3 regions of the Kitasatospora sp. NPDC059160 genome follow, and region 2 is predicted to be linked to each of the others. Evidence: riboswitches for the same ligand, from Rfam matches in the RefSeq annotation. Region 2 holds a riboswitch; each other region holds the start of a gene.
What was found. Region 2 has a riboswitch for cobalamin ahead of ACFXOZ_RS06945 (CoA-acylating methylmalonate-semialdehyde dehydrogenase). Riboswitches for the same ligand answer to the same signal wherever they lie in the genome.
Positions count from the first base shown of each region.

Region 1 (2,190 bases), on a different contig from region 2:
CTCGGGGACGTCGGCGGGGGAGAACAGCGACCAGTCGGCGTTGGCGTTCACGCGGCGCATGAACTCGTCCGGGATCCAGTGGGCCAGGTTGAGGTTGTGCGTGCGGCGCGCCTCCTCACCGGTGTTGTCGCGGAGCTCCAGGAACTCCTCGATGTCGGCGTGCCAGGTCTCCAGGTAGACGCAGGCCGCGCCCTTGCGGCGGCCGCCCTGGTTGACGGCGGCGACCGAGGAGTCGAGGGTGCGCAGGAACGGGACGATGCCGTTGGACTTGCCGTTGGTGCCGCGGATCAGGCTGCCGCGCGAGCGGATGCGCGAGTAGGACAGGCCGATGCCGCCGGCGTGCTTGGAGAGGCGGGCGATCTGCGCGTAGCGGTTGTAGATCGAGTCCAGGTTGTCCAGCGGCGAGTCCAGCAGGTAGCAGCTGGACATCTGCGGGTGCCGGGTGCCGGAGTTGAAGAGCGTCGGCGAGGAGGTCAGGTACTCCAGGCGGCTCATCAGGCCGTACAGCTCGGACACCTCGCGCACCGACTGCTCGGAGTCGCCGACCGCCAGGCCGCAGGCGACGCGGAGCAGGAAGTGCTGCGGGGTCTCGATCACCTTGCGGGTGATCGGGTGGCGCAGCAGGTAGCGGGACTGGACGGTGCGCAGGCCGAAGTACTCGAAGCGGTCGTCGCCCTTGGTGTCGACGAGCGCGTTCAGGGCGTCGGCGTGCTTGGCGACGAAGGCCGCGGTGGTGTCGCCGATCAGGCCCTCGGCGTGGCCGACGGCGATCGAGGCGGAGAAGGAGGTCGAGCCCTGGCTGTTCGCCTCGTCGACGATCTCCAGGGCGAGCAGGCGGGCGGCCAGCTTCGAGTACTGGGGGTCCTCGGCGATCATCGACGCGGCGGCGTCCACGGCCAGACCGCGCAGCTCGGCGAAGTCCGAGCCGGCGTGGCGGCCGCGCAGCGCGGCGGCGGCGACATGGCCGGGGTCGACCTCGGTGAGGTCGGCGCTGCGGTCGGTGAGCAGCCGCAGGAGAGCACCGCCGGGGTCGGAGACCGTCGGGTCGGTGAAGGCGGTACCGGAGCCCTGGGCGGGCAGGGTGACTGAGGCAGCGGTGGTCAAGGCGCTCTCTCCTGGCGGCGATCGTGCGGCGGTGATCGGGGTCACCCGGGCCGATCTGGGCAGGGGAGCACGGCGCGAACGCAAAAAGCGTCGCGCGAGGTGTCTCCCCGGCCCGCCCGCGAGGCCCGGAGGGGTGGTGCTGGTGCTTGGCGCGGCCTCTGCGGGAGGGCCGTGGCGCACGCTGTTCGGCAGGTACTCGGACTCGCGGTACGGCTGCTGGAGCCGCCCGCACACCGCTGCGGGGCAGTCCCGGATTCCCACCGGGTTCCCCTGCATCGACAGCAGAAGCGAGCATACATGTAGTGGTGTCTCCTCGATGCGACACCACATGTAGTACGGCGTGGTGTGTTGTCGCGATGACGGGTTGTGCCCGGGCCGGTGGCGGTTCGTGGACGTCCGAGGCCCGGAACCACGCTCCGGACGTGTCGCGGCCGCCCGCCGGACACCCCGGATCCGGGTGCCGGACACCCGGGCCCGGCGCGCCGGGCGTCCTGGTTTCGATACGGAACGGTCACCGGGCCGAGGGACGGTGCGGGTGATGCCCTACGATCTGGGCGCATGAGCGACGGAACTGGTGTACCTGGGCACGGGCCGCAGGGGACGCCTCCCGCCGGGCCGGGGGGCGCACAGAATCAGCAGCCGGTGGGGCCGGGTCCGGTGGCGCCGCCGGGCGGTGGTTTCGGCCCGCCGCCGGCCTCGTACGGACCGGTGGCGCCGGCGGCGCAGCCGTTCTCCCAGCCCGTCCCGCCGGTGCCCCAGCCGGTGCCCCAGCCGGTTCAGCCGCCGGCTCCGCAGCCGCAGTGGCAGCAGGCCCCGCAGCAGCCGGGTCCCCCGCAGCAGGCGGTTGCCGTGCAGCAGCCGGCCGCGCCGCAGCAGCCGGTCCCGCCGCAGCGCGTCGAGCCGGACTGGGCGGCGCTGGCGGACCGCAACGAGGCCGACGGCAGGCGCAAGCGCCGGGTGAGGATCATCGGCGGCGCGGTGGCCGTCGTCCTGGTGGGTGGTCTGGCCGCGGGCGGAGTGCTGCTGTTCGGCAAGAAGGACGACCCGGCCAAGCCCGGTGGCGGTGCGGTCGCGTCCGCGTCCGTC
Region 1 is NZ_JBHZCN010000036.1:31,717-33,906, forward strand. Features, by position in the region: gene ACFXOZ_RS17575 (ribonucleoside-diphosphate reductase subunit alpha) at 1-1,080, opposite strand, end outside; cobalamin riboswitch at 1,274-1,406, opposite strand; gene ACFXOZ_RS17580 (hypothetical protein) at 1,867-2,190, shown strand, end outside.
Region 1: linked by a shared signal. The riboswitch ahead of ACFXOZ_RS17575 (ribonucleoside-diphosphate reductase subunit alpha) and the one ahead of ACFXOZ_RS06945 (CoA-acylating methylmalonate-semialdehyde dehydrogenase) in region 2 are both predicted to bind cobalamin.

Region 2 (2,190 bases):
CCGCCCTCGTGGCCCTCAAGGCGGAAGTCCCGCCCGTCGACGACGAGTTCGGCGCCCTCCCGGACCCCGAGGTCGAGGTACCCGCGGACCCGCTCCAGCGCGTCGGCGCCGACCAGCGGGCCGAAGTCGGCAGCCGGGTCGTCCGAGCGGCCGACCTTGAGCGCGGCGATCCGCTCGACCAGCTTGGCCACCAGCGCGTCCGCGGTCTCCTCCCCCACCGGGACGGCCACCGAGATCGCCATGCAGCGCTCCCCCGCCGAGCCGTAGCCGGCGCCGATCAGCGCGTCGGCGGCCTGGTCGAGGTCGGCGTCCGGCATCACGATCATGTGGTTCTTCGCGCCGCCGAAGCACTGCGCCCGCTTCCCGTGGGCGGCGGCCGTCGCGTAGACGTACCGGGCGATCGGGGTGGAGCCGACGAAGCCGACGGCCTGCACCCGCTCGTCCTCCAGCAGGGTGTCCACCGCCTCCTTGCCGCCGTTGACCACGTTGAGCACGCCCGGCGGCAGCCCGGCCTCCAGGAACAGCTCGGCGAGCCGAAGCGGCACCGACGGGTCCCGCTCGGAGGGCTTGAGAACGAAGGAGTTGCCGCAGGCCAGCGCGGGTGCGGCCTTCCACAGCGGGATCATCGCCGGAAAGTTGAACGGCGTGATGCCGGCGACCACGCCGAGCGGCTGGCGCATCGAGTAGACGTCGATGCCGGTGCCGGCGTTGTCGGTGAACTCGCCCTTCAACAGGTGCGGGATCCCGGCGGCGAACTCCACCACCTCCAGGCCGCGTTGGAGGTCGCCGTGGGCGTCGGCCACAGTCTTGCCGTGCTCGGCGGAGAGCAGCCGGGCCAGCTCCTCCTTCTCCTGCTCGACCAGTTGCAGGAAGCGCAGCAGCACCCGCGCCCGCCGCTGCGGGTTCCAGGCCGCCCACGCGGGCTGGGCCTGGGCGGCGTCGGCGATCACCGCCTCGACCTCGGCCCGGTCGGCCAGCGGCACCCGGGCCTGCACCCGGCCGGTGTTGGGGTCGAAGACGTCGCCGTAGCGGCCGGACGTCCCGGCGACGCGCTTGCCGCCGATGAAGTGGGTCAGTTCGCGGACCATCGGTTCCTTCTCTCGTCACGGGTGGGGAGAGGAGGAATGGAGAGAGCACGCCGCGGCAGCGGACGTACGGTCGTACGCCGTCGCGGCAGGCGTAAAGTGACGAACCGTCAGGGGCGATGGGCCCCGACGGTCGGCAGCACGGCAGCGGAGCGGGAACAGCGGCCCGGAGTCATGCGTGTCGTCTCCATCCTCGTGGAAAACACGGATCATCCGCGGCCGGTATCCTGACTCCCGGATCCACGCCCGCCCCCTGGCCTTCCCGGCTGGCTGCCAGTGGCCGTCATCTGCGAGGACGAACTCCCCGGTCACAGTGGCGGGACCGTGCCGGACTCACACCGGCTTCCCTGACACCGCGGACCTGCCGTCGACCATATAGTTGGACGTCCTAGTAAGTCCAGACCCACCGCCGCGCGACGCGGGCCCGAGCGGTCACAGGGCCACGACGGGTCACAGGGCCAGGACGGGCCGGTGGTGGTCGAGCCAGAGCGCGAGGTCGACCACGCGTTCCTGTAGAGCGAGGTGTCCGTGTCCCCGACACCGATCGGCGAGTCCCGGGCCGCGACCACGGCCTTTCGCCGGACCGGCGGCGGGTCATCGGACCGCCGCCCCCGGGCGCCGTTCGATCGCGTTCAGCCGGCCGAAGCCGCCGAGAGGTCCAGCAGTCCCTCCTTGGCCTGGCGCACCAGGTCGCGGAACTGGTCCTCGCTCATCCGGATCTGCTGACCGAAGTCGTCGGTGATCCTCACCCGCCGGTCCACCGGGGCCTCCCGGTCCAGGAACACCTGGGGGCAACCGCAGTTGCAGTTGCCGCAGAACGTCGCGAAGGGCTGTGGCGTCTCGTCGCCGGCCATCCGTCCCACCTCACTTCCGCCCGTGGTGCACGGGGCTTCCGGGCTGGCGATGCCCGCCGCCCAATGTCACCAAACCCGATGGCAGGAAGGGTGGTTGTACTCGTCCGACGGCCCTCCGGGGGCTGCCTCGCCCCGTGCGGCACCGCTCAGGAGGACGCCGGGTACGGGACGAAGGTGCTGGTGTGCTCGTCGACGGCCAGCGGGCGGCCGATCGCCGGGGCCGAGCGCTGGGCGCAGGCCGGGCGTTCGCA
Region 2 is NZ_JBHZCN010000011.1:59,578-61,767, reverse strand. Features, by position in the region: gene ACFXOZ_RS06945 (CoA-acylating methylmalonate-semialdehyde dehydrogenase) at 1-1,088, opposite strand, end outside; cobalamin riboswitch at 1,285-1,476, opposite strand; gene ACFXOZ_RS06940 (hypothetical protein) at 1,718-1,939, opposite strand; gene ACFXOZ_RS06935 (short-chain fatty acyl-CoA regulator family protein) at 2,086-2,190, opposite strand, start outside.

Region 3 (2,190 bases), on a different contig from region 2:
CGTTGAAACCGCTCGCGTCGTAGGCGACGGCGCCGCGGACCGCCTGGTCGGCGGAGCAGTCCTGCTGGAACTTGACCAGCCGGCTCCAGCCCTTGAACCCGGCGGCCAGGCGCCCGCCGGAGAACAGCGCCTGGGTGGCCAGGCCGGTGGTGTTGGCGTTGGAGGCGGTCGCCCCGGCGGCCGCGAACCCGCCGTCGCCGTTCTGGTGGGCGGTGAGCCAGCCGAGTCCCGTGTTCGCCTTGGCGGCGCGACCGGTGGCGGCGAGGGCCTGGACGGCGAGCGCGGTGGCGTCGGGGTCGCTGGTGCAGGCGGCCTGGCCGAAGGAGACCGGGAAGCCGCCGTCCGCGCACTGGCTGTTCGCCAGGAAGTCGACGGCCGCCGCCGGGGCGTCACCGGGCGTGCGGTGCAGGGCGATCAGGGCGAGGGACTGGCCGAAGGCGTTGCTGTAGTCGCCCCACTGGGAGCGGTCGGAGAAGCGGCCTCCGGCGGTCTGCAGCGAGCGCAGCCGGGCCGGCAGGTCGACGCCGCCGAAGGCCGTCGGGTCCCCGCCGCGGACCTCGACGGCGAGCAGCAGCTTGGCGGTCGCGCCCGCATAGGCCTCGGTGGTGCCGTCGCCGAGGTAGCCGCTGATGATCTCGGGCTTCGCCAGCCAGGCGGTGGCCTTCGCGGCGGCGTCGTCGGAGCTGCGCGAGGCGGCGAAGGCCAGCACCGCGTCGATGGTCAGGCCCTGGTCGGGGTAGGCGGTCCCGTTGAAGACGGACTCGAAGTGGTCGCCGCCGACGAGCTGGCGGGCCAGCCAGCCGCCCGCGGCGGCGTCGGGGCGGAACGTCGCGGACGAGGTCGGGGCGGCGGGCGCGGCACTCGCGGCGGTGGCCGCCGGAAGCGCGGCGGCAAGGGCGAGAGCGGGTATCGCGAGCAGACCGAGGGTGCGGCGGAGCGCGGGCATGGAGACCTTTCCGGGCCCGCACACAGGGGCCCGGAGGGCCTCGGCGACGCACCGGGCAGCCCTCTGAGCTCCGGCCCGCAGACCACGACGGGAGGAGTGGACGACACACCTCCGCCGACGGGTACTCGGGCTCGCCACCGACGCGGAGTCGGAGGCCTACCGTTGCGGGTCAGCGCCGGACTCGAACCGGACTTCCCCCGAGGGCGGAGTCACAACTTGACGGCCCATCATGGCGACACGGAAAAGATCCGGTCAAGGGTTCGAGCGCGACACCACGCTGCCCGGCACCCGCCGTCGCGACGCGCGCTCCTCTCCCCGCCGTCCTGGCCAGGTCCTCAGGGACGGCAGAATGGCTCCCATGCGGCACATCTTCGTCATCGGCATCGGCGCGGGCGACCCCGACCACCTCACCCTGCAAGCGGTCCGGGCGATCGGTCGCACGGACGTGTTCTTCATCCTCGACAAGAGCGAGGAACGACAGGACCTGATCCACCTGCGGCGCCGGATGCTGACCGAGCACGGCCGGCCCGGGCACCGGGTGGTCGAGGCACCGGACGCGGAGCGGGACCGCACCACGCCCGCGTACACCGCCGCCGTGGACGACTGGCGCCTCCGGCGCGCCGACCTGGTCGAGCGGCTGGCCGCCGAGCACCTCGGCGAGGGCGAGACGGGTGCCTTCCTGGTCTGGGGGGATCCGGGCCTCTACGACAGCGTCATCGCGGTGGTGGAGGACGTACGGGCCCGCGGCGCGGTCGCGTTCGACTACGAGGTGGTCCCAGGCATCAGCAGTGTCTCCGCGCTCGCCGCCGCCCACCGCACCACCCTGACCCGGGTCGGCCGCCCGGTGCAGATCACCACCGGCCGCCGCCTGGCCGAGGGGTTCCCCGAGGGGGTGGACGACGTGGTGGTGATGCTCGACGGCCGGGCCGCCTTCACCGGCCTCGACCCCCAGGGACTGGAGATCCACTACGGCGCTTACCTCGGCACTCCCGACGAGATCCTGGTCGCCGGGCCGTTGACCGAAGCCGCCCCACGGATCCGCGAGCTGCGCGAGTCGGCACGCGAGCGCAAGGGCTGGATCATGGACACCTACCTGCTGCGGCGGTCGGAGGGCTGACCGGCGTGCGCCGCCCCGGGCGAGGGGGCTGCGCACGCGCGGACCGTCAGCGGTGCTCGAACTTCGGCGCCCGCTTCTCGGCGAAGGCGGCCATGCCCTCCTTCTGGTCCGCCGTGGCGAACACCGA
Region 3 is NZ_JBHZCN010000002.1:32,136-34,325, reverse strand. Features, by position in the region: gene ACFXOZ_RS01160 (peptidase) at 1-946, opposite strand, end outside; cobalamin riboswitch at 1,045-1,193, opposite strand; gene cobF (precorrin-6A synthase (deacetylating)) at 1,305-2,063, shown strand; partial or broken gene ACFXOZ_RS01150 (enoyl-CoA hydratase-related protein) at 2,110-2,190, opposite strand, start outside.
Region 3: linked by a shared signal. The riboswitch ahead of ACFXOZ_RS01160 (peptidase) and the one ahead of ACFXOZ_RS06945 (CoA-acylating methylmalonate-semialdehyde dehydrogenase) in region 2 are both predicted to bind cobalamin.